2 regions of the Streptomyces sp. NPDC030809 genome follow, and region 2 is predicted to be linked to the other one. Evidence: riboswitches for the same ligand, from Rfam matches in the RefSeq annotation. Region 2 holds a riboswitch; the other holds the start of a gene.
What was found. Region 2 has a riboswitch for glycine ahead of gcvT (glycine cleavage system aminomethyltransferase GcvT). Riboswitches for the same ligand answer to the same signal wherever they lie in the genome.
Positions count from the first base shown of each region.

Region 1: another riboswitch for glycine. It lies ahead of gcvP (aminomethyl-transferring glycine dehydrogenase); the one in region 2 lies ahead of gcvT (glycine cleavage system aminomethyltransferase GcvT).

Region 1 is NZ_JBVIDV010000001.1:606,202-621,337, forward strand. Features, by position in the region: gene ACZ407_RS02610 (PhzF family phenazine biosynthesis protein) at 1-277, shown strand, start outside; gene ACZ407_RS02615 (CPBP family intramembrane glutamic endopeptidase) at 303-1,115, opposite strand; gene ACZ407_RS02620 (glutamate-cysteine ligase family protein) at 1,599-3,146, opposite strand; gene ACZ407_RS02625 (hypothetical protein) at 3,647-4,243, shown strand; gene ACZ407_RS02630 (DUF5999 family protein) at 4,496-4,702, shown strand; gene gcvP (aminomethyl-transferring glycine dehydrogenase) at 4,820-7,705, opposite strand; glycine riboswitch at 7,902-8,011, opposite strand; gene ACZ407_RS02640 (PRC-barrel domain-containing protein) at 8,125-8,517, shown strand; gene ACZ407_RS02645 (DNA polymerase IV) at 8,418-9,881, opposite strand; gene ACZ407_RS02650 (MerR family transcriptional regulator) at 9,935-10,594, opposite strand; gene ACZ407_RS02655 (bifunctional nuclease family protein) at 10,802-11,275, opposite strand; gene ftsR (transcriptional regulator FtsR) at 11,350-12,096, opposite strand; gene ACZ407_RS02665 (FHA domain-containing protein) at 12,139-13,080, opposite strand; gene ACZ407_RS02670 (DUF881 domain-containing protein) at 13,163-14,062, opposite strand; gene ACZ407_RS02675 (small basic family protein) at 14,068-14,400, opposite strand; gene ACZ407_RS02680 (DUF881 domain-containing protein) at 14,397-15,136, opposite strand, start outside.
Region 2 is NZ_JBVIDV010000020.1:82,643-97,778, forward strand. Features, by position in the region: gene ACZ407_RS25115 (L-serine ammonia-lyase) at 1-1,274, opposite strand, end outside; gene glyA (serine hydroxymethyltransferase) at 1,605-2,861, opposite strand; gene gcvH (glycine cleavage system protein GcvH) at 2,881-3,255, opposite strand; gene gcvT (glycine cleavage system aminomethyltransferase GcvT) at 3,335-4,450, opposite strand; glycine riboswitch at 4,495-4,618, opposite strand; glycine riboswitch at 4,619-4,730, opposite strand; gene ACZ407_RS25135 (AAA family ATPase) at 4,878-5,594, shown strand; gene ACZ407_RS25140 (enhanced serine sensitivity protein SseB) at 5,631-6,440, shown strand; gene ACZ407_RS25145 (enhanced serine sensitivity protein SseB C-terminal domain-containing protein) at 6,536-7,276, shown strand; gene ACZ407_RS25150 (ArsR/SmtB family transcription factor) at 7,319-8,299, opposite strand; gene ACZ407_RS25155 (ABC transporter permease) at 8,933-9,928, shown strand; gene ACZ407_RS25160 (ABC transporter substrate-binding protein) at 9,994-11,772, shown strand; gene ACZ407_RS25165 (ABC transporter permease) at 11,898-12,896, shown strand; gene ACZ407_RS25170 (ABC transporter ATP-binding protein) at 12,893-13,990, shown strand; gene ACZ407_RS25175 (ABC transporter ATP-binding protein) at 13,987-15,108, shown strand.

The DNA of each region.
Region 1 (15,136 bases), on a different contig from region 2:
CGTCGTCACGGCCGCCGCCGAGGACCCGGACCGCGGCCACGACTTCGTCTCCCGCGGCTTCTTCCCCGCCGTCGGTGTCGACGAGGACCCGGTCACCGGCAGCGCGCACACCGCCCTCGCCCCGTTCTGGGCCGCCCGCCTGGGCCGTACGGAACTCACCGGATTCCAGGGCTCCGCACGCACCGGCCTGGTCCGCGTCAGCCTGCGCGGCGACCGCACCCTGCTCACCGGCCGCGCCCGCACCGTGATCGACGGCGAACTGCTCAGCACCCCGTAGCGCCGGGCCCGGGAAACCCCCGGGCTCAGCCCTTGGCGGGGGTGGGCAGCCAGCCGACGTGCCCGGCCAGCAGCGCGTACCCGACGAAGGCCACGACGTCGAGCAGCGCATGGGCGGCCACCAGCGGGCCCACCCGCCCCCACCGGCGGTAGAGCAGTACGAACACGACGCCCATCACCATGTTCCCGATGAACCCGCCGATCCCCTGGTAGAGGTGGTACGAGCCGCGCAGGGCGGAGCTCGCGAGCAGCGCCGCCGTCGGCCCCCAGCCCAGCTGCCCGAGCCGGCGCAGCAGGTAGCCGAGCACGATGACCTCTTCCACCACCGCGTTCTGCACCGCGGACAGGACCAGCACCGGGTACTTCCACCACACCTCCGGCAGCGCCTCGGGCACCACCGTCAGGTTGAACCCCGAGGCCCGCGCGGCCAGGTAGAAGGCCAGGCCGGCACTTCCGATGCCGGCGGCGACCAGGGCCCCCCGCCCGAGGTCGGGCCAGGGCCGCGACCGGTCGAAGCCGAGCTCGCGCAGCCCGCCGGCCCCCTCCCGGGTCAGCAGGTGCGCCACCAGGAGCACCGGGACGAGGGCGGTGGCGATCCCGAACAGCTGCCAGGCCAGGTCCAGCCACGGCCGGCCCGGGGCGTAGGAGCCGTTGAGGGTGGCCGCCTGGTCCTTGAGACCGCCCGGCCGGGTCAGCGAGCCGACGAAACTGATCAGTGCGGACACCCCGCTGGCCCCGAGCGACAGCGCCAGCACGAGCGCCGTCTCCGACCTGAGGATTCCCCGGCCGGACCCGGTTCCGAGCGAAGGTCCGACGTCCTGCCCCGGCTGTGCCCGCACGACTGACTCCCGTTCACCTGTGCCGTTCCTCCGCCCCGCCGGCCCCGCTGGGGTCTCGCCGACGCGTACGAGGATCGCGCACACGAGCGGCCGGGAGGGCGCCTGCCTCCCCATCTTGCCTGCCCGTCTCGTCGTCGCGGTCCGCGGAGAGTCGCCCCACGGGGAGGCGCACACGCCACGGAGTCCCCGCCTGCCCGCTCACGGCACTTCCCCCGCGCGGCTGGTGACCGCGGTGGGTGCACTCTCCTGCGGATCCCGGAGGGCGGTGGTGCCCGGCCACGAGGGCCGCACCCGCATGGACGCCTGCACGACACCGTGCGCGCCGTCCACCACCGGGCGGCCCGGCACGCGTACGCCCCGGGCCAGGTCCGGGCCGAGTTCCGGGCCGAGTTCCGGGCCGCCCGGGCCGAGTCCGGGCCACCGGCGGGGCCGCCTACCGCGTCCGCGACCCCGCCCGGATCCACACCGCGACCCTCGACACCGTCAGGGCCGGCGGCCGCGGCTGACCGCCGCCGGCTGCGCGAGCTCCCCCTCCGCCGGCCCCGCCGGCCAGGTGTGCACCGGCTCCCCGCCCCGCATCAGCTCCGCATAGCGGCGGGTCAGGGCGGCGAGCGCGTCCTCCCGGGACATCCCGGCCGCCCGGGCCCGGTGGAAGGCGTCCACCTGCCAGGTCGCCCCGTTCACCCGGCGCCGGCAGCGCTCCTCGATGATCCCCAGGTACAGGTCGCGGTCGGCCGGCTCGATGCCCCAGGCGTCGAGCCCGGCCGCAGCCATCGGCAGCAGCTCGTCGAGGACCAGCCGGTCCGCCGGCACCGTCGCCAGCCCCCCGCCCCGGCCGCGCCGCGGCCAGCGCAGCCGCGCGTCGATCCCGTACCGGCACGCGGCGTCGAAGTTGGCCTCGGCCTCGGCAAAGGACATCCGGGTCCACACCGGCCGGGCCTCGTCCGCCAGGGCGCGCACCAGCCCGTAGTAGAAGGCCGCGTTCGCGACGACATCGACGACGGTCGGCCCGGCGGGCAGGACCCGGTTCTCCACGCGCAGGTGCGGCACGCCGTCCGCGACCCCGTACACCGGCCGGTTCCACCGGTACACCGTGCCGTTGTGCAGCACCAGCTCCTGGAGGCGCGGCACCCCGCCCTCGTCGAGCACCCGCAGCGGCTCCTCCTCGTCGCACAGCGGCAGCAGCGCCGGGAAGTAGCGGACGTTCTCCTCGAACAGCTCGTACGCGGAGTCCACCCAGCGCTCGCCGAACCAGGTGCGCGGCCGGACCCCCTGGGCCTGGAGTTCGGGCGGCCGGGTGTCGGTGGCCTGCGTGAACAGCGGCGGCCGGGACTCCCGCCACAGCTCGCGGCCGAAGAGGAAGGGCGAGTTGGCCCCCACCGCGATCTGTACGGCCGTCACCGCCTGCGCCGCGTTCCACACGGCGGGGAACCGGCCCGGGGTGACCTGGAGGTGCAACTGCACCGAGGTGCAGGCCGCTTCGGGCACGATCGAGGTGGTCGTGCAGGTCAGCCGCTCCACCCCGTCGATGTCGAGGGTGAAGTCCTCGCCGCGGGCGGCCACGATCTGGTCGTTGAGGAGGGCGTACCGGTCCACCTCGGACAGGTTGGCCGAGACCAGATCGGCGTGCGCGAGGGTCGGCAGAATGCCGATCATCACCACCCCGGCGTCGATCTGGGCGGCCTGCCGGTGCGCGTAGCCGAGACCGGCCTCCAGCTCCTCGGTCAGCTGGTCGAATACCCGGCCGCCGATCCGGTGCGGGACAATGTTGACCTCCAGATTGAACATCCCGAGTTCCGTTTGGAAATCGGGACTGGCAATCCGGTCCAGCACTTGCGCATTCATCATTCTCGGCAGTCCGTCGGAACCCGCGAGATTCAGCTCGATCTCCAGCCCCATCAGATTCTTCGGGCGATCGAACCTCTTCTCCGCCAACAGGCGCCCCAGTCCCTCCAGGCACTCGTGGAGCTTCCTCCGATACCGTTGCCGATCGGACAGGTCGAAATCGCCTGCCACGACCTTCTCCCCCATCGAAGCGTCCCTCCTCGACTGGGCGGCCCCTGGTTCCCGGCCGTCGCGTTACGGTCGATGATGCCCCGCACGGATGATCGATAACGCCCGCAGTGCGGTTCCCGCCGGGAGCGCGCGCCGGTTTGGCCGAAGGGGCGCTTCGGCATATTCCCCCTGCAATCCCCGGTCCGCACATTCCCGCAGACCGTGCCACGCCGTGAATACCAGAGCTTTCCAGCCGAGCACCCTTCAGGTAACCTCCGAGGTCAGCGCGGCAATCCCGCGCCCCTTCGACATGAAATCCACCGCAGCGGGTCCGGTATGGGCCTTGCCGGCAATAGCCGGGACAGCTAGCCGAAACACTGCGTGAACACGTGTCGTATAAACTCGCAATCGAGGCACGGAGTCGGCGCGCGGCCATTGCCCCTCAGCCCCCCTCCGGCCCCAGAATGCGACAGCGCCGTCCGCACTCTCTGCAGTCCCCCGTTTCCCCAGGTCTCCCAAGTGAGAGGCGACCCACCATGCCGCTGCATGTCCCCCCGGCCCCCGCGCCCGCCCTGCGCAGCGTTCTCGCGGCACTCGGTTCACCCCTGGCCGTCCATGAGGCGCACACCCCCTCCCTGCGCTCGCTGCAGGGGCCGGTGACCGCCGAACTCCCGCTCCCCGTCCACGTCCTGGAGCGGCTGAACCTGTCGCGGGCCGCCGGCGGCCGGCCGCCCCGCACCCGGCTGTCGGGCTGGCGGTTCCTCATCCGCAGCGGCGACCGGTTCGTGGCCGCGGCCGACACCCGGCTCACGGCGGACGGCTGGGTCTTCTCCCATTTCTTCGAGGGACCGTACGTGGCCGCGACCGAACGCGCCCTGCGCCAGGCGGAGTCGCTGGGTACGCCGTTCCAGCCGCGCCTGCTGTCCGTGCCGGAGCTGTACATGCTGACGCTCTGGCTGCACCGGTCCGCGGGAGCCGACCCGGCTGCGGGCCTGCCGGCCCCCGCCGACCTGCTGGTCCCCCTGGCCCCGGCACCGCCCGGCATCGCCGCGTACCGGCCGCACCCGGTCTCGGAACTACTGCCGGTGCTCACCCACCGGCTGATGCCTCCCGCCCTGGCCACCCCCGCCTGAGCAGGTACGCCATTCGGACTAGCCCGCCCGGGCCAGCCGCGAACCACCCGAAAAGGCAGGGGAGTTGAACTGAACCGCCCGCACGAGTGATGCGTCATCAATCGGTGAGGACAGCTACCGGGAAATCCCTGCGGAACGACCGCCGTGGGGGAACACTGTTCCCGGACCGACCGAATGACGATACGGGGGGCGGCCATGAACACCGCATCGAGCCGCAGCACACTCACCACACCGCAGCGAAAGAACGCATCCATGTGCCAGCACCAGCCAGCTTGCCCGTCAGCCGACTCCGCCGACCGGGAAGCCGCCCGGCCGGTGGCCAACCACCCGGAGCAGGGCTGGAGCCTGCTGTGCAACGGCGTCCTCCTCTTCGAGGACACCGGCGAGCTGCTGCCGGACGGCCAGATCATCGCCCCGCACCGCCCGCTGGCGGCCTCGCAGGTGATGCGCGCCGCCTGACGCGGGGCGGCCGCCGGGCACCTGAGGACGGGGCACTGCGCACAACGGCCGAGGGCCGGTACGGGGATCGTCCCGTACCGGCCCTCGGCCGTGTCCGCGGGCCTGCCGGCCCGCGGATCAGTTGTCGTACTCGTCCAGCGGAGGGCAGGAGCAGACCAGGTTGCGGTCGCCGAAGGCACCGTCGATGCGGCGCACCGGCGGCCAGTACTTGTCCGCGGTGGACACGCCGGCCGGGAACACGGCCTCGTCACGGGTGTACGGGTGCGTCCACTCGCCGCCCAGGGCCGCCGCGGTGTGCGGGGCGTTGTGCAGCGGGTTGTCGTCCGCCGGCCACTCGCCGGAGGCGACCCGCTCGATCTCGGCGCGGATCGCGATCATCGCGTCGCAGAACCGGTCCAGCTCCACCAGGTCCTCGGACTCGGTGGGCTCGATCATCAGGGTGCCGGCCACCGGGAAGGACATCGTCGGCGCGTGGAAGCCGTAGTCGATCAGGCGCTTGGCGATGTCGTCCACGCTGACGCCCGTGGACTTCGACAGCGGGCGCAGGTCGATGATGCACTCGTGCGCGACCAGGCCGCCCGGACCGGTGTAGAGGACCGGGTAGTGCGGCTCCAGGCGCTTGGCGATGTAGTTCGCGCCCAGCACGGCCACCTGCGTGGCGCGCTTGAGGCCCTCGCCGCCCATCAGGCGCACGTACGACCAGGAGATCGGCAGGATGCCGGCCGAGCCCCACGGGGCGGCCGAGATCGGGCCGACCCCGGTCTCCGGGCCCGCGGTGGGCTGGAGCGGGTGGTTCGGCAGGTACGGCGCCAGGTGGGCGCGGACCGCGACCGGGCCGACGCCCGGGCCGCCGCCGCCGTGCGGGATGCAGAAGGTCTTGTGCAGGTTCAGGTGCGAGACGTCGCCGCCGAAGTGGCCCGGCTTGGCGAGGCCGACGAGGGCGTTGAGGTTCGCGCCGTCCACGTAGACCTGGCCGCCGGCCTCGTGCACCTGGGCGCAGATGTCGGCGACGTGCTCCTCGAACACACCGTGGGTGGACGGGTACGTGATCATCAGCACGGCGAGCTCGTCGCGGTACTGCTCGATCTTGGCGCGCAGGTCGTCCGCGTCCACCTCGCCGTCGTCGGCGGTCTTGACGACGACGACCTTCATGCCCGCCATCACGGCGCTGGCGGCGTTGGTGCCGTGCGCGGAGGAGGGGATGAGGCAGATGGTGCGCTGGGTGTCGCCGTTGGCGCGGTGGTAGGCGCGGACGGCCAGCAGGCCGGCCAGCTCACCCTGCGAGCCGGCGTTCGGCTGGATGGAGACCTTGTCGTAGCCGGTGACCTCGCAGAGACGTTCCTCCAGCTCGCGGATGAGCGTGAGGTAGCCCTGCGCCTGCTCCACGGGGGCGAAGGGGTGCAGCTGGCCGAACTCGGGCCAGGTGACCGGCTCCATCTCGGTGGTCGCGTTGAGCTTCATGGTGCAGGAGCCCAGCGGGATCATGCCGCGGTCCAGCGCGTAGTCCCGGTCCGAGAGCTTGCGCAGGTAGCGCAGCATCGCGGTCTCGGAGCGGTGCTGGTGGAAGACCGGGTGGGTCAGGTACTCGTCCGAGCGCAGCAGGCCGGCCGGCAGCGCGTCGGCGACGGTCTCGTCCAGCGCCTCGATGTCCGCGGTGACGCCGAAGGCGGCCCAGACGGCCTCGATGTCGGCGCGCAGGGTGGTCTCGTCCACCGCGGCGGAGACGGTGTCGGCGTCGGCGAGGTGCAGGTTGACCCCGCGCTCGGCGGCCGCGGCCACGATCTCGGCGGCCCGGCCCGGAACGCGCGCGGTGAGGGTGTCGAAGAAGGCGCCGTGCACCAGCTCGACCCCGCCGGCCTGCAGACCGGCGGCCAGGATGCCCGCGTAGCGGTGGGTGCGGCGGGCGATGGTCCGCAGGCCCTCGGGGCCGTGGTAGACGGCGTACATGCCCGCCATGACCGCGAGGAGCACCTGCGCGGTACAGATGTTGCTGGTGGCCTTCTCGCGGCGGATGTGCTGCTCGCGGGTCTGGAGGGCCAGGCGGTAGGCCTTGTTGCCGTCCGCGTCCACCGAGACGCCCACGAGGCGGCCCGGCAGGGAGCGGGCGTGCTTGTCCTGGACGGCCATGTAGCCGGCGTGCGGGCCGCCGAAGCCCATGGGGACGCCGAAGCGCTGGGTGGTGCCGACCGCGATGTCCGCGCCCAGCTCGCCCGGCGAGGTGATCAGGGTCAGGGCCAGCAGGTCGGCGGCGACCGTGACGATCGCACCGAGCTCGTGGGCGGCGTCGATGAGCGGCTTGATGTCGCGGACCGCACCGGAGGCGCCCGGGTACTGGATCAGCACGCCGAAGACACCGCGCTCGGCGACCTCGGCCGGGATGCCCTCGGAGAGGTCGGCGACGACGACCTCGACCCCGGTGGGCTCGGCGCGGGTCTCGATGACCGCGATGGTCTGGGGCAGCGCGTCGGCGTCGACGAGGAAGACCCCGCCCTTGACCTTGCCGACCCGGCGGGCCAGCGTCATGGCCTCGGCGGCCGCGGTGCCCTCGTCCAGCAGGGAGGCGCCGGAGGTGGGCAGGCCGGTGAGCTCGGCGACGACGGTCTGGAAGTTGAGGAGCGCCTCAAGGCGGCCCTGCGAGATCTCCGGCTGGTACGGGGTGTACGCGGTGTACCAGGCCGGGTTCTCCATGACGTTGCGCAGGATCACCGGCGGGGTGAAGGTCCCGTAGTAGCCGAGGCCGATCATGGAGCTCATGACCTTGTTCTGCGACGCGAGGGTGCGCAGCTCGGCCAGGACCTCGGCCTCGGTGCGGGCGGCCGGAAGGCCCAGGGCCTCGGCGCTCTTGATCACGTCCGGCACCGCGGCGGCGGTGAGCTCGTCCAGCGAGCCGTAGCCGACCTGGGCCAGCATCTTCGCCTGCGCTTCGGCGTCGGGGCCGATGTGGCGCTGTTCGAAGGGGATGCCGCTCTCGAGCTGGCTGAGCGGAATGCGGTGGGCGGTCATCTGCGGAGGCCTCCTGGTCTCGCGACCTACGAGGGGTGCCACGGCGCGGGCACCCGGACGGCCTCCCCCTCTGTCATCTCAACCTGAGAGCTTCACCGGGTCTCCCGGGGGTTGCCCGTGGAGTCCCGGCTTTCACCGTCGGTGAGGAGGGGTTCCGGCACACCGGTCCGACGCCCGCCCTGCTTTCCAGAGTGGCCTCGTCCGTGCGGTACGTCTGCCTGAGAGATTCCGGGGAGGATTTGCTCCTTCGGCGCCACCGAGAGGCTCGGTACGAGCGTTCTCGGAGGACTCTCCCGCACAGGGTCAGCAGCCGGAAACCAGACTACCAGCGAGGTTGCCGGGACTCCCTCGAGTGGCCCCTTCTTCAAATATGCACTTTCGTAGTCATTACGGAGGAGTTGCGACCAAATGGAGGGACCGTGCAGACCGATATCGATCCGCGCAGCCTGATCGGCCGCAAGGCGTTCGACCGCAACGGCACCAAGATCGGCACGGTCGACGAGGTGTACCTCGACGACGCGACCGGCACCCCGGAGTGGGCGGCCGTCCGCACCGGACTGTTCGGCCGGGACGCCTTCGTCCCGCTGGAGCCGAGCGAGCTGGTCGGGGACGCCCTGCGCATCCCCTACGAACGCTCCCTCATCAAGGATGCACCCGACTTCGGGGTCGGGCGCCACCTGTCCCCCGAGCAGGAGCTGCAGCTGTACCACCACTACGGGCTGGACGTGGCGCTGCCCGGCGACTTCGCCGCGCCCGCCCCGCCGCCGGCCCCGGACCGCGACTTCGGCCGGCTGAGCACCGACGAGGGCTGAGCCACCAGCGGCAGCGGGTCCGAGGGCGCCAGGTCGGGATCGTCCACCGGGAAGGTGCGCACCCGCCCCGGCGCCCGGTCGCCCGGCTCCTCGAAGCGCACGGTCACCCGCCCCACCCCGCTGCCCTGGACCCATCCCGCCCCGTGCACGGCGTGGCGGACGTCACTCCCGGCGGCCCAGCGCCGCTCCGGCGGCGGGCCGTCCGCGGCGGCGGCCGGCTCGCCCGCGCCCTCCGGGGCGGCGGGCGGCCCCTCCTCGCCCTCCTGCGCCGCCCGGGCCTCCGCCTCCCCGGCCGCGGCCTGGGCGAACAGGTCCTCCTGCGTGTAGTCGGCGAGCCCGGAGACCCCGACGCCCAGCAGCCGGACCCCGCCGGTGGTGTCCACCGCGTCCAGCAGCCGGGCCGCGGCCTCGCGGACCACGCCGGGGTCGTCGGTGGGCCCGCGCAGGGTCTCGGACCGGGTCAGGGTGGAGAAGTCGTACCGCCTGACCTTGAGCACGATGGTGCGGCCGGAGTGCCCGGAGGCCCGCAGCCGCTGCACGCAGCGGTCGGCCAGCCGCTGGACCTCGACGCGGATGCGGACCCGGTCGTGCAGGTCCACGTCGAAGGTGTCCTCGACGGAGACCGACTTCGCGTCCCGCTCGGCCACCACGGCCCGGTCGTCCAGCCCCAGGGCCATCCGGTACAGCGCCACCCCGTGCGAGCGCCCCAGCATCCGTACGAGCTCGTCCTCGCCGGCCTCGGCCAGCTCCCCCACCGTGGTGATCCCGGCCCGCCTCAGGTGCTCCCCGGTCGCCGGCCCGACCCCCGGCAGGGTCCGCACCGTCATCGGGGCCAGGAGTTCCCGCTCGGTGCCCGGCGCGATGAGGACCAGGCCGTCGGGCTTGGCCTCCTCCGAAGCGATCTTGGCCAGCATCTTGGAGCCGGCCAGCCCGACCGAGCCGCTCAGTCCCGTGACGGCCCGGATGTCGGCCCGCAGCCCGACGGCCACGGCCCGGGCGGACTCCTCGTCGTCCGCGACCCCGCCCGCCTCCAGGTCCACGAAGGCCTCGTCGAGGCTGAGCGGCTCCACGAGCGGGGACAGCGCCCCCAGCAGCTCCATGACCTGCTCGCTCACCGAGCGGTACACCTGGAAGCGGGGGACCAGGTACGCGCCGTTCGGGCAGAGCCGACGGGCCTGGGCCATGGGCATGGCCGAGTGCACACCGAAGCGCCGGGCCTCGTAGGAGGCGGTGGCGACCACCCCGCGCGGCCCCAGCCCTCCGACGATCACGGGCTTTCCGCGCAGGCTGGGCTTCGCCGCCTGTTCGACGGCGGCGAAGAAGGCGTCCATGTCCAGATGGAGGATCGTCGGCGCGGCTCTCACGTCTCCGATGCTGCCCTACGCCACTGACAATGCCCCGGTGGGACGGCCGGCGCTCAACCGGCGCGGTTGCGCCGCCTGGCGAGCTCGTCCGCTGGGTTGTGCCCGATCAGGGTCTCGCCGGTGTCGATCCGCTCCCCGTGCAGCTGCGAGAGGGCGTTCTCCACGTCGCGCCGGACCACCCCGACCGCGATGCCGAAGACCCCCTGGCCGCCCTGGAGCAGGCCCACGACCTCGTCGGGCGAGGTGCACTCGTACACCGTGGCACCGTCGCTCATCAGGGTCATGCGCTCCAGATCGGCGAACCCGCGGTCGCGCAGGTGCTGGACCGCGGTGCGGATGTTCTGGAGGGCCACGCCGGTGTCCAGGAAGCGCTTGACGATCTTCAGGACGACCACGTCGTGGAAGCTGTAGAGGCGCTGGGTGCCCGAGCCGTACGCCGGGCGGACGCTCGGCTCGACGAGCCCGGTGCGCGCCCAGTAGTCCAGCTGCCGGTAGGTGATGCCGGCGGCGGCGCAGGCGGTCGGCCCCCGGTACCCGATGCCCTCGGCTGCCGGATCGGCGTTGACCACGTGCGGAGCACCCGAAGGGGTCGGCACGGTCTCCGGCTGGCGGCGCGCAGCGCCGACCGTCGTGCCGTGCAGCGGATACGGACCGCTCTCCCCCGGACTGCGTGCGGGGATGCCCCCGGTCGTACCGTCGCCGCTGATTCTCACGCCGACCCTCCGTCCTTGACCTGCCATCTCGACGGTAGGCAGTCACCAGGGGTGCGTCAACGATCGCCACACTCGGCACGCCGAGTGATAATCACCCTGAGAGTGGTTTCCCGTACCCCTCCGCGGGGAAAGGCTACTCGAATGACTTGAGCATTCCTTGAGGAACGGCGCGGGCGCGGCCGGGACTCGCCGGCCCCCGCAGCCGGGTCACTGGTTGCTGGTGCCGAAGTCCTCGGGCGAAATCTGGTCGAGGAACTCGCGGAACTTCTCCACCTCGTCCTCCTGCTCGTCGGGGATCGCGATGCCGGCGTCGTCGAGGACTCCGTCGCTGCCGTAGATCGGCGTACCGGTGCGCAGGGCCAGCGCTATGGCGTCGGAGGGCCGCGCACTGACCTCCACGCCGCTGGCGAAGACGAGCTCCGCGTAGAAGACGCCCTCCCGCAGGTCCGTGATGCGCACCTCGGTGAGCTCCTCGCCCACCGCCTCCAGCACGTCCTTGAAGAGGTCATGGGTCAGCGGCCTGGCAGGGGCCATCCCCTGCTGGGCGAAGGCGATCGCGGTCGCCTCACCAGGACCGATCCAGATGGGGAGGTACCGATCGCCTCCCACTTCGCGCAGGAGCACGATCGGTTGGTTGGAGGGCATTTCCACCCGGACACCCACAACGTCGAGCTCGTTCACACAGCAACCCTAGGACCTGCCCGGCCGGTTTGGGTAGTCGGGGTCCCCCGCGGGTCCTCCCGGGTCCTCCGCCGTCAGCGGATCCGCACCCCGAGGGCGGTCCGCACCAGGGCCTCGTGGAGGCGTACGGAGAGCCCCGCGAGCTCCCTGAGAGTGGCCTCGGCGTGCGCCCTGGTCTGCGGGTTGCGGTGGCGGCGCAGCGGGGCCACGACCTGCTCCACCAGACCGGCCTCGCGGTCGGCGGCGGCCTTCATGGCCCGCAGGTGCCGCGGCTCCAGCCCGTAGCGGCCCAGATCGGCCACCAGCCGGGCCACGGTGACGGCCTCCGCGTCGTAGCCGCCGCCCGGGGTCTCGGCGATCAGCCCGTACGACTCCCACTCGGCCAGTTGCTCTTCGTCCACCTCGGCGGCCGCGAGCAGCTCGGTCCGGCCGACCTTCGCCACGGTGGGCCGCTCGGCCTCCTCGGGAGCGGCCACGGCCGGCAGGGAGTCCCCCTGCGGGGAGGGAGCGGGGATCCGGGCCTGCTCCCCCCGGGCGAGCGCGTCGAGGTGCTCGCGGATGACCTTCAGCGGGAGGTAGTGATCGCGCTGGAGGCGCAGGATGCGGGCGAGCCGCTCGACGTCCTGCGCGCTGAACTTGCGGTAGCCGGAAGGCGTGCGCTGGGGCTCGACGAGCCCCTCCGCCTCCAGGAACCGGATCTTGGAGATGGTGACTTCGGGAAACTCGCCACGCAGCTGGTTGAGCACCGTCCCGATGCTCATCAGCCGCCCGGCCGAGCCGGCGGCGCCGTTTCCGGCACCGCCCGTCGGTGTCAGCAGCATGGACCTTCCCAGGGGGTGCCCCGGACCCGGTCCGGGGGAGGGTCAGATGCCTCGCTGGCTCGCGTAGAAGACCAGCCGGTACTTGCCGATCTGCACCTCGTCACCGTTGTTGAGCGCGACCGAGTCGATCGGCTCGCGGTTCACGTAGGTGCCGTTGAGGCTGCCGACGTCGGAGACGGTGAACCCGCCGTCCTGGCTCCTGCGGAACTCGACGTGCCGCCGCGAGACGGTGACGTCGTCCAGGAAGATGTCGCTCTGCGGGTGCCGGCCCGCCGTCGTCAGCTCGCCGTCCAGGAGGAAGCGGCTGCCCGAGTTCGGACCGCGGCGCACGACCAGGAGGGCCGAACCCGGCGGCAGGGCCTCCACGGCGGCCTGAGCCTCGGGAGAGAGCGACGGCGCGGCGTGCTGCCCGGTCACCTCGGCCTCGTAGGCCTCCAGCCCGGAGATCGAGATGGTCGAGGTGGTCTCCGAGGCGCGCTCCGGCGTCAGACCCGGCCGCAGCGGCGCCCCGCAGTGGGAGCAGAAGCGGCTGTCGGCACCATTGTGGTGCCCGCACCTGCTGCACACCTGCACGGCCGACATGGACGGCTCCTCGCGCCGCGGCTGCCCCGCGGAGGCATTGGTCGCATACGGGTCGGGGGCGAACCCTCCACCCGCACCTGAGGTTGATGGTTCACCGAAACCTATGCGGCCGGATGCGGCAGGGTCAACAGACGACGCGCCCTGGACGCCCGAATTGTCACCCGCCCCCGCCACCTCGTCGCGGAACAGCGGGCGGCCGCCCTGCGCTTCTTCCTCTGCGTGCCGCGAGGCACGGTGCTTGGCCGCGCTGTCCTCGCGGGCCTTCTTGCCGAACAACTTCTCAAACAACTTCACGGGCGATTCCCCTTGACCGAAACAGACCCGCCCGTGGGGCAGGACGAACCCTGAATGCACACACCTGCCGACCCGGACATTCTCACAACGTCCGTAACCACCAGACAGTTTCCACCACGCACCGCTCGTTCGGTGCGCCGACCCCCCGCAAGCAGCCGCGCGCGTGAGGGCCTCCCGCCAGTGCTCCGTGTCATGACGATGACGACCGAGCGTAGTCAGGCTGCTTCGCCGCCCGCAAGGCGTCGACGACGATCTTCGTCGAGCGTACGACCTCCGCGGTGGCCTGCTCCTTCTCCAGGGTCTGGATGACACCGCCCGGGATGTTCAAGGCCGGTTCGAGGTCCTGGGGCCGGCCGATCACCTTGAACTCGTACGGCTGTGTGATCTTCTTACCGTCCACGCCCACGCCCCCGTCCTCGTCGGAGAAGTACGTGCCGGCGACCACGCGGACCCCGTTGACCTGGATGGCCTCGGCGCCCGCGGCCCGCAGTTCCTGGATCGCGTCGAGGAGCATGTCGGACTCGACGAGGTGCTTGGGGTCGGAGACCCGGAGGGTGATCCCCGGGCCCTCGGCCGCCACCGTACCCGCCAGGATGCCGAGTTGGCGCTCCTTCTCGACGGTCTGCTTGCGGGCCTCCTCGGCCTGGTCGGAGCTGGTCTCCAGCTCCGTGCGCTGGTCCTCCAGGCGCTGCTTCTCGTCCTCCAGCCGCTTGGTGCGGCCGTCGAGCTCGTCGAGGATCCGCACCAGGTCCTCCTGGCGGGCACCCCGCAGGGCGCTGCTGTCGCTGTTGGAGCGCACCTGGATGGCCAGGCCCAGGCCCAGGACGAACAGCAGCAGGGCCACGATCAGTTGGGCGCGCGTCACCCGCGGCGGCCACAGGCCCGCAGCCAGCCGCTGCCGGCCGGTCATGGCGGGCGGCTCCGCGGCCTCGGCCGGGGGCGCCTGCGCGGGCTGCTCCGCGGCGGGCGGCGGCGGGGCCGGGCGCCGCGGGCCGGGCTCCGGGCGGCCGGGGCCCGAAGCCTCCGCGGGACCTTCCGGTCCCGGGGTGTCCGAGGTGTTCGGCGTGTTCGGGGCGTTCTCTTCGCTCATCGGCCTCACGCCCGGAACACGTGCCGGCGGATGGCCGCGGCGTTGGAGAAGATGCGGATGCCGAGCACGACCACCACACCGGTGGACAACTGGGCCCCGACGCCGAGCTTGTCGCCGAGGAAGACGATGAGCGCGGCCACGACGACGTTCGACAGGAACGACACCACGAAGACCTTGTCCACGAAGATCCCGTCGAGCATCGCGCGCAGGCCTCCGAAGACCGCGTCGAGAGCCGCCACGACGGCGATCGGCAGGTAGGGCTCGACCACGGCCGGCACCTCGGGCCGCACCAGTAGTCCGACCACCACTCCGACCACCAGGCCCAGTACCGCGATCACGATGCACCCTTCTTCGGTTCTGCTGTGCGGACGATGAGGCTCGACGCGGCGGGCAGCCGCAGGTCGTCCTCGGCGGAGATGCTGTAGCGGATCCCGTAGTTCTCCTGCAGCACGTGCAGGTACTGGCCGTCCGCGCTGTCCTGGAACTCGGTCCCGAGCCGGTTCTTCGCCCCCACCGCCAGCACCTCGTACGGCGGTACCAACGGCTTGTTGTCGACCAGTATGGCGTCACCGGCGGCCCTGATCGCCGACAGCGAGGTCAGGCGCTGGCCGTTGATCGCGACGGCCTCCGCCCCCGACTGCCACAGGCCGTTGACGATGCGCTGCATGTCCCGGTCGCGGACCCGGCCGGTGTCGGAGAAGCCGGAGTTCTCGCGCGGTCCGCCGCTTCCTGCCTCGGCCTCCTTGGCGTCGTCGACGACGAGCCGGATCCCGGGGCCCCGCACCTCGGTGGCCCCGGACAGCAGGGCGACCAGCTCGCCCTGGTCCCCGCCGACCTGCTTGAGGGCCTCGCGCTGGCGGTCGGCCACGTCGGTGCGCAGCCGCTCGATGTCCTTCTCCAGGGTGTCGGCCGCGGATCCGGCCCGCTCCACCCGGTTGATCAGCTCCTGGCGCTCCTTGGCCAGCACGGGAGCTGTTATCCGCGCCTGCGCGGCGCCCAGCGTCACGACCATCGCGGCGAGCACCAGCCCCCCGGCCAGGGCGAGCTTGGCCTTGAGCGTGCGGGGCAGACCGG
Region 2 (15,136 bases):
ACCTTGTGGCTGCCGTCCCCGCGCATCGCCATGCGGGCCGCGGTGACGGCCTTGACCGCCGCCATGCCGTTGCGCTCGATGCACGGGATCTGCACCAGGCCGCCGACCGGGTCGCAGGTCAGGCCCAGGTTGTGCTCCATGCCGATCTCGGCGGCGTTCTCCACCTGCTCCGGGGTGCCCCCCAGCACCTCGGCGAGGGCGCCGGCCGCCATCGAGCAGGCCGAGCCGACCTCGCCCTGGCAGCCGACCTCGGCGCCGGAGATCGAGGCGTTCTCCTTGAACAGCATGCCGATCGCGCCGGCGGCCAGGAGGAAGCGGACCACGCCGTCCTCGTCGGCGCCGGGCACGAAGTTCACGTAGTAGTGCAGGACCGCCGGCAGGACCCCCGCCGCGCCGTTGGTGGGCGCGGTCACGACCCGGCCGCCGGCCGCGTTCTCCTCGTTCACGGCCATCGCGTAGATGGTCGTCCACTCGCTGCGGTGCAGCATCGGGTCGCCCTCGGTGCGCAGCTGGCGGGCGGTGGAGGCGGCGCGGCGCCTGACGCGCAGGCCGCCGGGGAGGATGCCCTCGCGGGAGATGCCGCGCTGCACGCAGGCCTGCATGACCCGCCAGATCTCCAGCAGGCCCTCGCGGATCTCCTCCTCGGTGCGCCAGGCCTTCTCGTTCTCCAGCATCAGCGCGGAGATCGACAGGCCGGTCTCCTTGGTGAGGCGCAGCATCTCGTCGCCGGTGCGGAAGGGGTACTTCAGCACGGTGTCGTCGAGCTTGATCCGGTCCTCGCCGACCGCGTCCTCGTCCACGACGAAGCCGCCGCCGACCGAGTAGTACGTCTTCTCCAGCAGCGGGGCGCCGGTCTCGTCGTACGCGAAGAGGGTCATGCCGTTCGCGTGGTACGGCAGGGAGCGGCGGCGGTGCAGGATCAGCTGGCTGGGCTCGTCGAAGGCGATCTCGTGGACGTCCCCTATCTCCGCCCCGAGCAGGCGCAGCCGGCCGCTCTGCCGGATCCGCTCGACCTCCTCGTCCGCCTTCTCCACGTCGACCGTCCGGGGCGAGTGGCCTTCGAGGCCGAGCAGGACGGCCTTGGGGGTGCCGTGTCCGTGGCCGGTGGCGCCGAGGGAGCCGAACAGCTCGGCCCGCACGGACGCGGTCTGGGCGAGGACGCCGTCCTTCTTCAGGCGGTTGACGAACATGCGGGCCGCCCGCATGGGGCCCACGGTGTGGGACGAGGAGGGGCCGATACCGATGGAGAAGAGATCGAAGACGGAGATGGCCACGGTGGCGACTTCCTTGTCAGCTCGTGGGTGGGGAGGGGGCAGGAGGGCGGAGCGGGAGGGGCGGGGGTGAAGGGTGTTTCGGTGGAGTTTGTCCGGCAGACGAGCGTATCGCGCCGAGGTGAACGGTTCGTCTGCCCGGCCGGGCGGAGGGGGCCCGCTCCGGCGTGAGTCGGCTCACCCTCCAGCAGGGCTGCGGCCGCGGCCGGGGACGGACACGAGGGGGTGCCGCAGGGGGACGCGGTGTCACCGGTCCGCGGGCATGAGAAGGGCCCGGCCTGTGGAAAGGGAAGGCCGGGCCCGCTCACGTGCCGCACGGAGCGGCGGGTCCGCTTACAGCGAGGGGTACAGCGGGTGCTTCGCGGCCAGGGCCGAGACGCGCGCCTTCAGGGCCTCGCCGTCGTACGAGGGCTTCAGGGCCTCGGCGATGATGTCGGCGACCTCGGTGAAGTCCTCGGCGCCGAAACCGCGGGTGGCCAGGGCCGGGGTGCCGATCCGCAGACCCGAGGTGACCATCGGCGGCCGCGGGTCGTTCGGGATGGCGTTCCGGTTGACCGTGATGCCGATCTCGTGGAGGCGGTCCTCGGCCTGCTGGCCGTCCAGCTCCGAGTTGCGCAGGTCCACCAGGACCAGGTGCACGTCGGTGCCGCCGGAGAGGACGTCCACGCCCACGGCCTTGACGTCGTCCTGGACCAGGCGCTCGGCGATGATCTTCGCGCCGGCCAGGGTGCGCTCCTGGCGCTCCTTGAACTCGGGGGAGCCCGCGACCTTGAAGGACACGGCCTTGGCCGCGATCACGTGCTCCAGCGGGCCGCCCTGCTGACCCGGGAAGACCGCGGAGTTGATCTTCTTGGCCAGCTCCTGCGTGGACAGGATCACGCCGCCGCGCGGACCGCCGAGGGTCTTGTGCGTGGTGGTGGTGACCACGTGGGCGTGCGGCACCGGGTTCGGGTGCAGGCCCGCGGCCACCAGGCCGGCGAAGTGCGCCATGTCGACCATCAGGTACGCGCCGACCTCGTCCGCGATGCGGCGGAAGGCGGCGAAGTCCAGCTGGCGCGGGTACGCGGACCAGCCGGCGACGATCAGCTGCGGCTTGGACTCCTTGGCGAGGCGCTCGACCTCGGCCATGTCGACCTGGCCGTCCTCGCCCACGTGGTACGGGACCACGTTGTAGAGCTTGCCGGAGAAGTTGATCTTCATGCCGTGGGTCAGGTGACCGCCGTGGGCCAGGTTCAGGCCCATGATCGTGTCGCCCGGCTTCAGCAGCGCGAACATCGCGGCGGCGTTGGCCTGCGCACCCGAGTGGGGCTGCACGTTGGCGGCCTCGGCCCCGAAGAGCGCCTTGATGCGGTCGATCGCGATCTGCTCGACCACGTCGACGTGCTCGCAGCCGCCGTAGTAGCGGCGGCCCGGGTAGCCCTCGGCGTACTTGTTGGTCAGGACCGAGCCCTGGGCCTCCATGACGGCGACCGGAGCGAAGTTCTCCGACGCGATCATTTCGAGGGTGGACTGCTGGCGGAGCAGCTCGGCGTCGACGGCGGCCGCGACGTCCGGGTCCAGCTCGTGGAGCGGAGTGTTCAGAACGGACATGGGTTCTCCCTGGTCTCGGTCAGCCCGCGAGCTCGGTGTACTCGTCGGCGGTGAGCAGGTCGCCCGGCTCGTCCGTGACGCGCACCTTGAACAGCCAGCCGCCCTCGAAGGGGGCCGAGTTCACGAGGGAGGGGTCGCTGACGACGTCCTCGTTGATCTCGACGACCTCGCCCGAGACGGGGGAGTACAGGTCGCTGACGGACTTGGTCGACTCCAGCTCGCCACACTCCTCGCCCGCGGTCACGGTCGAGCCGACCTCGGGGAGCTGGGCGTAGACGACGTCACCGAGGGCGTTGGCGGCGAACTCGGTGATGCCGATGGTGGCGACACCGTCCTCGGCGGCCGAGAGCCACTCGTGCTCCTTGCTGTAACGCAGCTGCTGGGGGTTGCTCATGACCTGATTCTCCTGGATGCGGGGACGTGCGGTGAACAGTGGTCTTGCTGGTCGGGGCGGGCGCGCGCGGGCGCCGCGGTCACTTCTGCCGCTTGTAGAACGGCAGGGCGACGACCTCGTACGCCTCATGCGTACCGCGGATGTCGACGCCGACGCCGGAGGTGCCCGGCTCGGCGTGGGCCGCGTCGACGTACGCCATGGCGATCGGCTTGCCCAGCGTCGGGGACGGGGCGCCGGAGGTGACCTCGCCGATGACCTCGCCGGCGGCGACCACGGAGAAGCCGGCGCGCGGCACGCGGCGGCCCTCGGCGATCAGGCCGACCAGCTTGCGCGGCGGGTTGGTCGCGGCGCGCTCGGCGGCGGCCTCCAGGGCCGTGCGGCCGACGAAGTCGCCCTCCTTCTCGAACTTCACGACCCGGCCCAGACCCGCGTCGAACGGGGTGAGGGAGGTGGTCAGCTCGTGCCCGTACAGCGGCATGCCCGCCTCCAGGCGCAGCGTGTCGCGGCAGGACAGGCCCGCCGGGACCAGGCCCGCGGCGGCGCCCGCCTTGGTGAGGGCCTCCCACAGCTCGACCGCGTGCTCGGGCTTGATGAACAGCTCGAAGCCGTCCTCGCCGGTGTAGCCGGTACGGGCGATCAGCGCCGGCACGCCCGCGACGGTGCCCGGCAGGCCCGCGTAGTACTTGAGGTTGTCCAGGTCGGCGTCGGTCAGGGACTTCACGATGCCGGGGGACTCCGGACCCTGCACCGCGATCAGCGCGTACGCGTCGCGGTCGTCGCGGACCTCGGCGTCGAAGCCGGCGGCGCGCTCGGTCAGCGCGTCCAGCACGACCTGGGCGTTGGAGGCGTTGGCGACGACCATGTACTCCGTCTCGCCGAGGCGGTAGACGATCAGGTCGTCGAGGATCCCGCCGTCCTCCTGGCAGATCATCGTGTAGCGGGCCCGGCCCACGCCGACCGTGGAGATGTTGCCGACCAGCGCGTAGTCCAGGACCTTGACGGCCTCGGGGCCGGTGACGGTGATCTCGCCCATGTGGGAGAGGTCGAAGAGGCCGGCCTTGGTGCGGACGGCGTTGTGCTCGTCCCGCTCGCTCGCGTAGCGCAGCGGCATGTCCCAGCCGGCGAAGTCGGTCATCGTCGCGCCGAGGGCGCGGTGCACGGCGTCAAGGGCGGTCAGACGCGGGGTGTTCGTCATAAGGCTGGCTCTCCAAGGCAGGTCCGCGACGGGGCGAAGGACTTTCCTCCCCATCTGTCATCGGAACCTGAGAGGTTCATCACGACCGTACGTGTATACGGAAGCGACTTGCACCTTGGGTGGAGCCGGCGGTTCACGAGGACCGGGCGGCCCGCTTTTCAGATGTGCCTCGCCCGCGCGGTACGGGGCCTGAGAGATTCAAGGGAGGGACTTGCTCCTTCGGCGTCCGCGGCCGGCCGTGTCAGTCACGGCCTCCGGGGAACTCTCCCGCGCAGATTCAAGCGGCCTTTATGCAGTTGGTCGTACAGCTTGGCGCGCACATCATTGCACGGGCCCCAACCGGGCCGGAACCGTGGGCGGCGCATTACCGTCTCTTTACACTCAACGGGCATGGGTCGGACGACCCGAGCCGGGGGAGGCGAAGACTGTGCGGAGATTCGGAGTTCTCGCGGGTACGAGCAGTACGGGCGCCGCGGCCGGGGTGCCGGCCCAGCCGGGCGCCCCGCAGCGGGAGGCCCTGGGCGCGCCGCGGGCCGCGGCCCCGGCCCGGCCGGTGCGCGACCTGCGCGGCCGCGGCGGCCGCGCACCCGGCCGGCTGCGCTTCGGCGCCGGGGACGTGGTCGTCGTCTCCGGCCTGCCCGGCAGCGGCAAGAGCACCCTCATCAAGCGGGCCGTGCGGGTCCGCGGGATCGACTCCCAGGACGTCCGCGAGCGCTGGGAGCGCCGGATGCCCGCCCGGCTGCCGTACGGGGCCTACCGGCCGCTGGTGCGGCTGGCGCACTACGCCGGGCTCTGGCGGGCCCTGCGCTCCGGCGAGAGCCTCGTCGTGCACGACTGCGGCACCCAGGCCTGGGTCCGGGCCCTGCTGGCCCGGGGGGCCCGCCGCCGCGGCCGCTCCCTGCACCTGCTGCTCCTCGACGCCACCCCCGAGGAGGCCCTGTCCGGGCAGGCGGCCCGCGGCCGCGGGGTCTCCGGCTACGCCTTCCACCGCCACCGCACCACCGTCGCCCGCCTCCTCGCCGCCGCCGAACAGGGCCGCCTGCCCGCGGGCTGCGCCTCCGCCGTCCTCCTGGACCGCCCCGCGGCCGCGGCCCTGACCGGCCTCGACTTCGGCTCCGCCGCGCGGGTTGACGGCACGCCCTAGAGTCGTGCGCAGCGGAACGGAAAGGGCGCGGTGAACATGCAGGACGGGACGTACGGCGGGGCGCACGCCGGGGGCCACGACGGCACGTACGGCGGCGGGGGCGCGGACCACGGCGCCGGGGACGGCTGGCCGGCGAACGAGCTGGAGGAGACCCTCGCGGCCTCCCTCGGCAACCCGGCCGCGGGCGGCCGGCTCCTGGAGGTGCTCGGGCGCAGCCAGGTGTGGATCCCGCTGCCCGGCGGCGGCGGCCCCGACAGCCCCGCCCTGGACCTGCCCACCATGGAGATAGCCGGCGCCGCCTACGTGCCCGTGTACAGCTCGCAGCAGCAGTTCACGCGCTGCGCGGGCGAGCACATGCCCTTCGCCGTCGCTCCGGCCGTCGAGTTCGCGCGCGGGCTGCCCCCGCAGCTCGGCCTCGCGGTCAACCCCGAGGGCGCCGTCGGCCTGCCGCTGCCCCCGCCCGCCGTGGCCGAGCTGTGCCGGGCCGGGCGCACCCCGCTCGACGGCCCGGCCACCGGCGGCCGGGTGCGGCTCTACGAGCCGGACTGGCAGGAGGACCCGGTGGACTTCCTGACCGCCGCCGCCGAGGAGTTCCGTGCCACCGGGGTCGTGGCCGCGGCCCACCGCTGCCTCGCGAGCATCGAGGGCGGGGACCCGGTGCTCTTCGTCGGCGTGCGCTTCACCGGTTGGGAGTCCGCCGACACGAACGCCCCGATGGAGGCCCTGTCCCGGGCCCTGGGCCGGGTGCAGCCCCCCTGGCCGGTCAACCTGCTGCTGCTCGACGCGGCCCAGGATCCGGTCGGCGACTGGATGACGGAACACGTCCGCCCCTTCTACCTGCCGTAGCCGCCTTTAAGCTGGTTACATTTCCTGGCCGTGGCTGTGTTGCGGACAGCAGGCATGCGGCACGTCGGGCGGACGAGGACGAAGAGGGGTACCGGGTGAGTGCGTCAGGCACGGCCGCGGCAGGGCAGGTCGAGCACATGCTGCGCCAGGTGACGCCCGGGCGCTACGACAGCTACGAGGCACTGCTGCACGCCCTCGCCGAGGGCCGGCTCTGGATGCTCCTGTGGCACGGGCAGCCCGGGTCGCCCGAGGCCCAGTACGGCTCCATGGAGGTGGACGGCCTCGGCTACGTGCCGTGCGTGACCTCCCCGCAGGAGCTGGCCGCCAGCGGCTGGGGACGCGCCTGCGAGGTGGTCGGCGGCCGGGACGTGGCCCGCGCCCTGTACCCGGACCGCTGGGGCATCTGGCTGAACCCGCACGCCCAGGGCGGCGGGGTCGGCATCCCGTGGGCGGACCTGCGGCGCATCGCCACCGGCCTGGAGCGGATGCCCGCCGGACCGCTGCGGCTGTCCGAGCCGGCCATCGAGCTCCCGCAGTTCTACGCCCTGCTCACCCAGCACGCGCACCGCACCCCGGCCGTACGCGCCCTGCGGCGGGCCTGGGTGCAGCCCGCGGTGGGCACCCCGTACCTGGCGATCGGACTGGACCTCTACGACGGCTCCGGCGCGGCCGTGGAGTCGGCCCGCGAGATGATGCGCCAGGCCGTGGGGGCCGTGCCCGAGGGGCTGCCGGTCTCCACCGTGGCCCTCGCCGACGAGCACGACCCGGTGGCGATGTGGCTGCGGGCCCAGGCCCGGCCGTTCTACGACCGCGAGGCGCACGCGCCGGCGTACTGATCCCGCGGCCCCGCCCGGCCCGCCCCGGCCCGGCCGGTCCTCTCAGTCCTCCGCCGCCGACAGCAGCCGGCTGGCCAGGGCCGTGCGCCGGTGCAGCATCCAGCGGCCGGAGCGCTGCGAGGTGACCAGGCGGGTCCGGCGCAGCACGCCCAGGTGCTGGCTGACCGCGGCTGCGCTCATGTTCAGGTACGCGGCCAGCTGCGTGGTGGACACCGGCAGGTCGAGATGGGCCAGCAGGGCCGCCCGGCTGCGCCCGAGCAGGTCGCCCAGCGGCTCGGTGTCCGCCTGCGCGGTGCCCTCCCACAGGGTGCCGATGCCGCGCGGGGCGTAGCCCAGCGCGGGCTGGTACGGCTCGTTGTGGAGCACCGACAGGTGCGGCCAGGCGAACACGCACGGCACCAGCACCAGACCGCTGCCGCTGGCATCGCGGAAGGCCCGGTGCCCCGGCTTGTCGATCAGCAGCCGGTCCCCGGTGAACGAGGCCTGCGGGTGCAGGTCGGCGAAGACCCGGTCCAGCCCGCCGGCGGTCAGCCGCGCGGACCGGTGGGCGAGGTCGGCCTCGTGCACGGCCCGGATCCGCGGCCACACCGGCGCCAGCGCGGCCTCCCAGTACGCCTCCAGGGACTCCGCCAGCCGGACCAGGCCCCGCTCCGGGTCCTCGTACAGGGGGCGCAGCTCAGGGGGCAGTTCGGGGCGGCCGTCGCGCAGTTCGTCGAGCGAGCTGCGCACCTGCTCGGGCGGGGTGGCGGCCACCGCGGCCAATTCGTCGGCGAGCACGCCCGTCAGGCGTTCGGGCGGGGGCGCGAGGAAGTCCGGCAGGAACCGGGGGCCGCAGGCGAGCGCGTTCAGCACCCGCAGGTCGAGCGCCTCCACCCGGGGCCGGGTCGCGGCGACCCAGGGCCGGTGCACCGCGGGCCGCCGGGTGCCGGCGAGCACCGGGATGCTGTGCACCAGCTCCTCCAACGGGGAGCGGGCGAAGCGGATGCGGGTGAGATCGCTGGGTGCCAGCCGTATCTCGATCACCGGCCGGAGCATAGGCCGCCCGGCCGGGCCCGGCAACGGCGGTGGATTAAGCCGTGGCGAAATCGTGGCCGCGCACCGGCCGCCGGGCGCATCGTTCCCCTCGGGACGGGGCTCGCACGACCGTACGGGGACGCCGGCAGGCGCACCCCCGGCGGGCAGCCGCATTCCACCTCTGGAGCACCGCACGCACACCGGGAGGAACCACCGATGCAGGAGATCCGAGCGGCTCCGCGGGCCCGTCCGGGCGGGGTCCGGATACTGGGCAGTCCGTCTCGAAAGGGACGAGTGCCGAAATGTCCGTGCCCCCCAATTGGCCTCGTCAAAAGGCGGGTTGGGGCCAATGTCCGATCCGCGGCGAACGGCCGCTCTTGCACCGCTGAGCTGCTCGCCGCGTTCGGATAACGGAAGACATCAGGCCACATCACGGTTGCGCATCCATTCCCCGGCAGGTCTGGCGGGTGATCCTGAGCCCGTTGAAGACTCCCCCCACCGAAGGCCGGTCAATCCCGTAACCACCAGCTCTTCCGGTGCACTTCAGAAGCAATTCGCACCATAGCGACACCGATGTGAACCAAGCCGCTACAGCGGCGGGCATGGGCCGGCCATCGTCGGCCGAGAGGGGTCCCCACCACGATGACGGCATCACTGCACGACACGAACACGGACGAGCCCGTAGCCGTTGCCGCCGCCGACCAGCCGCAGAAGGCGATCGAGGGGCGCTCCCCGTGGAAGATCGCCTGGTCCCGCCTCAAGCGTGACAAGATCGCGCTGGCCGGCGGTGTCATCGTGCTCCTTCTGATCCTCGTCGCGATCTTCGCGCCGCTGATCGTCAAGGCCTTCGGCCATCCGCCGGAGGAGCTGCACGAGGACCTGCTGGACCCGCTGCTGGGCCTGCCCATGGGCGACTACGGAGGCATCAGCGGGGACTTCCTGCTGGGCATCGAACCGGTCAACGGCCGCGACGTCTTCAGCCGGATCGTCTACGGCGCCCGGATCTCGCTGCTGGTCGCCTTCCTGTCCGCCTTCGTGGCGGTCGGCCTGGGCACCGTCTTCGGGATCATCGCCGGCTACTTCGGCGGCTGGGTCGACGCGGCGATCAGCCGGGTCATGGACCTCCTGCTGGCCTTCCCGCAGCTCCTCTTCATCATCGCCCTGATCTCGGTCATCCCGAGCCGCCTGTGGGGCTTCGAGGGCTCGGGCCTGCGGATCGCGGTACTGGTGCTCGTCATCGGCTTCTTCGGCTGGCCGTACATCGGGCGCATCGTCCGCGGCCAGACCCTGTCGCTGCGCGAACGCGAGTACGTCGAGGCCGCCCGCAGCCTCGGCGCGGGCCGGGGATACATCCTCTTCCGCGAACTGCTCCCCAACCTGGTGGCGCCGATCACCGTCTACACGACGCTGATGATCCCCACCAACGTGCTGACCGAGGCCGCGCTCAGCTTCCTCGGTGTCGGTGTCAAGCCGCCGACTCCGTCCTGGGGGGAGACCCTCTCGACGGCCGTGCGCACGTACCAGGACGATCCGCTCTTCATGATCTTCCCTGGCGTGGCGATCTTCATCACCGTGCTCGCGTTCAACCTCTTCGGCGACGGCGTCCGTGACGCCCTCGACCCCAAGGGCTCGCGCTAGCACACCGCAGGAAAACCGGAACATCGGCTCCAGAGGCCGGAACTACAACGGAGGTTGCGAGCATCGTGACTACCCACCGCACGTCGAAGCGCAGGCTTGCCGCTGGCACGGCCGTCGTGCTCGCGGCCATGCTGACCGCCACCGCCTGTGGCGGCGACAAGAAGGACGACGGCAACGGCAGCGGCGCCAAGGGCACGTTCAACGCCGGCATCAACAAGGTCGCCAACCCGTCCGACAAGAAGGGCGGCGAGCTCAAGTTCGTCGGTACCCAGGACGCCGACTCGTGGGACCCGCAGCGCGGTTACTACGGCTTCATGTGGGACTTCTCCCGCTACTACACGCGTCAGCTGGTCTCCTTCAAGCCGGCCCCCGGCCAGGGCAGCACCGAGCTGGTTCCGGACCTCGCCGCCGCCCAGCCGGAGATCTCCGCGGACGGCAAGACGTACAAGTTCACGCTGAAGGACAACGTCACGTGGGAGGACGGCTCGCCCGTCACCGCCCAGGACGTCAAGTACGGCATCGAGCGCACCTGGGCCCAGGACGTCATCTCCGGCGGCCCGGTCTACCTCATGCAGGTGCTCGACCCGAAGACCGAGTACAAGGGCCCGTACAAGGACACGGCGCCCGACAAGCTCGGCCTCAAGGCCATCGAGACCCCGGACGCGAAGACCATCATCTTCAAGCTGCCGAAGCCCAACGGCGACTTCCTGCAGATGCTGGCCATGCCGGCGGCCTCCCCGGTCAAGAAGGAGAAGGACACCGCGGCCAAGTACGGCCTCAAGCCCTTCTCCAACGGCCCGTACAAGATCGACTCGTACGAGCCCAACAAGAGCATGAAGCTCTCGCGCAACGCGAACTACAAGCCCGAGTCGGACACCATCCGCAAGGCGCTCCCGGACACCATCTCGGTCACGTTCATGGCGAACGCGGACGACATGGACAAGCGCCTGATGAACGGCGAGTTCGACCTCGACATCAACGCGACCGGCATCGGCCAGGCCGCCCGTGCCACCGCCCTGCGCGAGCACAAGGGCAACCTGGACAACGGCCAGACCGGCTTCATCCGCTACGCGGTCTTCCCGCAGACGGTCAAGCCGTTCGACAACATCGAGTGCCGCAAGGCCGTCATCTACGCGGCCGACCACAAGTCCCTGCAGACCGCCCGCGGCGGCCCGCAGGCCGGCGGTGACATCGCCCCGAACATGCTGCCGCTCGGCATCAAGGGCTCGGACGCGACGTACGACCCGTACGGGCTCCTGACCAACGACGGCAAGCCGAACGTCGAGAAGGCCAAGGCCGCCCTGAAGGCCTGCGGCCAGGAGAAGGGCTTCAAGACCACCATCGCGGTCCGCAACAACAAGCCCGCCGAGATCGCCACCGCCGTCTCGCTCCAGAACGCCCTGAAGCAGGTCGGCATCGAGGCCGAGGTCGACCAGTTCGACGGCGCCCAGACCTCCGGCATCATCGGTTCGCCCAAGGTCGTCAAGGACAAGGGCTACGGCATCATCATCATGGGCTGGGGCGCCGACTTCCCGACCGGTCAGGGCTTCTCGCAGCCGCTGGTCGACGGCCGCTTCATCCTGCAGAGCGGCAACAACAACTTCTCCGAGCTCAACGACCCGGCGATCAACAAGCTCTTCGACGAGGCCATCGCGGAGACCGACCCGGACAAGGCCGGCGAGATCTACAAGAAGATGAACCAGAAGGTCTCCGAGGCCGCGGTCTACCTGCCCTTCGTCTACGACAAGACGATCACGTGGCGCTCCGACCGCCTGACCAACGCCTACACCACCGACGCCTACAACGGCCGGTACGACTACGCCTCGCTCGGCGTCGTCAAGTAACCACCAGTCAGTTCCAGTTCCAGTGCCACACCCGCTAGGCACGAAGGGCAGGTGATGGCCGCGGCGACGGCTTGGGGGTGCGCTCCAGAAGGGCGCACCCCCGGGCCGCAGCCAGGCCGAGCGCAGTGCTTGCATATCTCATCCGGCGTATCTTCGCCGTCGTCGTCATGCTGTTGGTCATCGTCCTGGTGACCTTCGGAATCTTCTTCCTCTTCCCCAAGATGATCGGGGCGGACCCGGCGCTCTACTTCGTCGGAAAGCAGTCCGACCCGGCCGCCATCGAGGGCATCCGGCAGAAGATGGGTCTCAACGACCCGATCCTGGTCCAGTTCGGAAAGTTCGTCGTCGGGCTGGTGGCGGGCCGTACGTACGCCAACGGCACCGATGTCACGCACTGCGCCGCTCCCTGCTTCGGATACTCCTTCAAGACCGAGCAGGAGGTGTTCCCGCTGCTGATGGACTGGCTGCCGGTCACCCTCTCGCTCGCCGCCGGCGCCGTGATCCTCTGGGTCTTCGGCGGTGTCGCCACCGGCGTCCTCTCCGCCCTCAAGCGGGGCACCGCGGTGGACCGCTCGGCCATGGGCGTCGCCCTCGCCGGCGTCTCCCTCCCCATCTACTTCACGGGCATGCTCGCCATCGCCCTCTTCTCGGACTACCTGGGCTGGTTCTCCCGCCCGGACACCGACTTCGCGACGGACCCGGGCCGCTGGTTCAACGGCATGGTCCTGCCGTGGATCTCGCTGGCCTTCCTGTACGCCGCGATGTACGCCCGCCTCACCCGCGCCACGATGCTGGAAGTCCTCAACGAGGACTACATCCGCACCGCCCGCGCCAAGGGCCTCACGGAGCCGGTCGTCATCTCCAAGCACGCCATGCGCTCCACGATGACCCCGATCCTGACCGTCCTCGGCCTGGACCTGGGCGCCCTGCTCGGCGGCGCCGTGCTCACCGAGTACACGTTCTCGCTGCACGGCCTCGGCTACAGCGCCGTCCGGGCGATCAGCGACCACGACCTGCCGGTCATCCTCGGCATCACGCTGATCTCCGCCTTCTTCGTCGTAGCCGCGAACCTCATCGTTGACCTCATGTACGCGGTGATCGACCCCCGAGTGAGGCTGTCATGACCGACATGACCAAGACCGGGGCCGTGAACGAGCCCGTGGCCGGCGCCGCCCCCGGCAGCACCTTCCTGGACGTCCGCGACCTCAAGGTGCACTTCCCCACCGAAGACGGCCTGGTCAAGTCCGTGGACGGGCTCTCCTTCACCCTGGAGAAGGGCAAGACCCTCGGCATCGTCGGCGAGTCCGGCTCCGGCAAGTCCGTGACCTCGCTCGGCATCATGGGCCTGCACCGGGTCGGCCAGTACGGCCGGCAGCGGGCGCAGATCTCCGGCGAGATCTGGCTGAACGGCAAGGAGCTGCTGTCCGCCGACGAGGACGAGGTGCGGCGGCTGCGCGGCAAGGAGATCGCGATGATCTTCCAGGACCCGCTCAGCGCGATGCACCCGTACTTCACCATCGGCAAGCAGATCGCCGAGGCGTACCGGGTCCACCACAAGGTCGACAAGAAGGCCGCCCGCACCCGGGCCGTCGAACTCCTCGACCGCGTGGGCATCCCGGAGCCGCACAAGCGCGTGGACAACTACCCGCACGAGTTCTCCGGCGGCATGCGCCAGCGCGCGATGATCGCGATGGCCCTGGTCAACAACCCCGAGCTGCTCATCGCGGACGAGCCGACCACCGCCCTGGACGTCACCGTCCAGGCCCAGATCCTGGACCTGATCCGGGACCTGCAGAAGGAGTTCGGCTCCGCGGTCATCATGATCACGCACGACCTCGGCGTGGTCGCCGAGATGGCCGACGACCTGCTCGTCATGTACGGCGGCCGGTGCGTCGAACGCGGCAGCGCGGAGAAGGTCTTCTACGAGCCCCGGCACCCGTACACCTGGGGCCTGCTCGGCTCGATGCCCCGCATCGACCGCGACCAGACCGAACGGCTCATCCCGGTCAAGGGCTCCCCGCCGAGCCTCATCAACATCCCCAGCGGCTGCGCCTTCCACCCGCGGTGCCCGTACGCCGACGTCCCCAAGGGCAACGTCACCCGTACGGTGCGCCCGGAGCTGGTGACGGCGGACGGCGACCGGCACTGGTCCGCCTGCCACATGTCGCCGGAGGAGCGGACCCGCATCTGGACCGAAGAGATTGCGCCGAAGCTGTGACCGACACGAACAAGGCGGCCGAGGCCGCCATCCCCGAGCAGGCCGCCTCCTCCCCGGAGCCGCTGCTGAAGGTCACCGGCCTGACGAAGCACTTCCCGATCACCAAGGGCGTGCTGCGCCGGCAGGTCGGCGCGGTCAAGGCCGTGGACGGCCTGGACTTCGAGGTCTACCCGGGTGAGACCCTCGGCATCGTCGGCGAGTCCGGCTGCGGCAAGTCGACCATGGGCCGGCTGATCACGCGCCTGCTGGAGCCCACCGGCGGCAGGATCGAGTTCGAGGGGACCGACATCACGCACCTCGGGGTGGCGGGCATGCGCCCGCTGCGCCGCGACGTGCAGATGATCTTCCAGGACCCGTACGGCTCGCTGAACCCGCGCCACACCGTCGGCACCATCGTCGGCGCCCCCTTCCGCCTCCAGAAGGTCACCCCCGAGGGCGGCCTGAAGGCGGAGGTGCAGCGGCTGCTGTCGCTCGTGGGCCTCAACCCCGAGCACTACAACCGCTACCCGCACGAGTTCTCCGGCGGCCAGCGCCAGCGCATCGGCATCGCCCGCGCCCTGGCCCTGAAGCCGAAGCTCGTGGTGGCCGACGAGCCGGTCTCCGCGCTCGACGTGTCGATCCAGGCCCAGGTGGTCAACCTGCTGGACGACCTCCAGGACGAGCTGGGCCTCACGTACGTGATCATCGCCCACGACCTGTCGGTCATCCGGCACGTCTCGGACCGGATCGCGGTCATGTACCTCGGCAAGATCGTCGAGCTGACCGACCGCAAGTCGCTGTACGAGTCCCCGATGCACCCGTACACCAACGCGCTGATGTCGGCCGTGCCGGTGCCGGACCCGCGCCGCCGCGGGGCCAAGACCGGCCGCATCCTGCTCAAGGGCGACGTGCCCTCGCCGATCAAGCCGCCCAGCGGCTGCCGCTTCCACACCCGGTGCTGGAAGGCGACGCAGATCTGCAAGACCACCGAGCCGCCGCTGCTGGCCCTGAAGACCGGCCACCAGGTGGCCTGCCACCACCCGGAGAACGCCCCGGACCAGGCGCCGGGGGACCCGGCCCTGCCGGAGTCCGCGGCCGCCGAGGCCGCGGCCCCAGGTGCGGTCGAGAAGACCGCGTAGGCGCGCAGCGCACCGGGCGGCGGGGCGG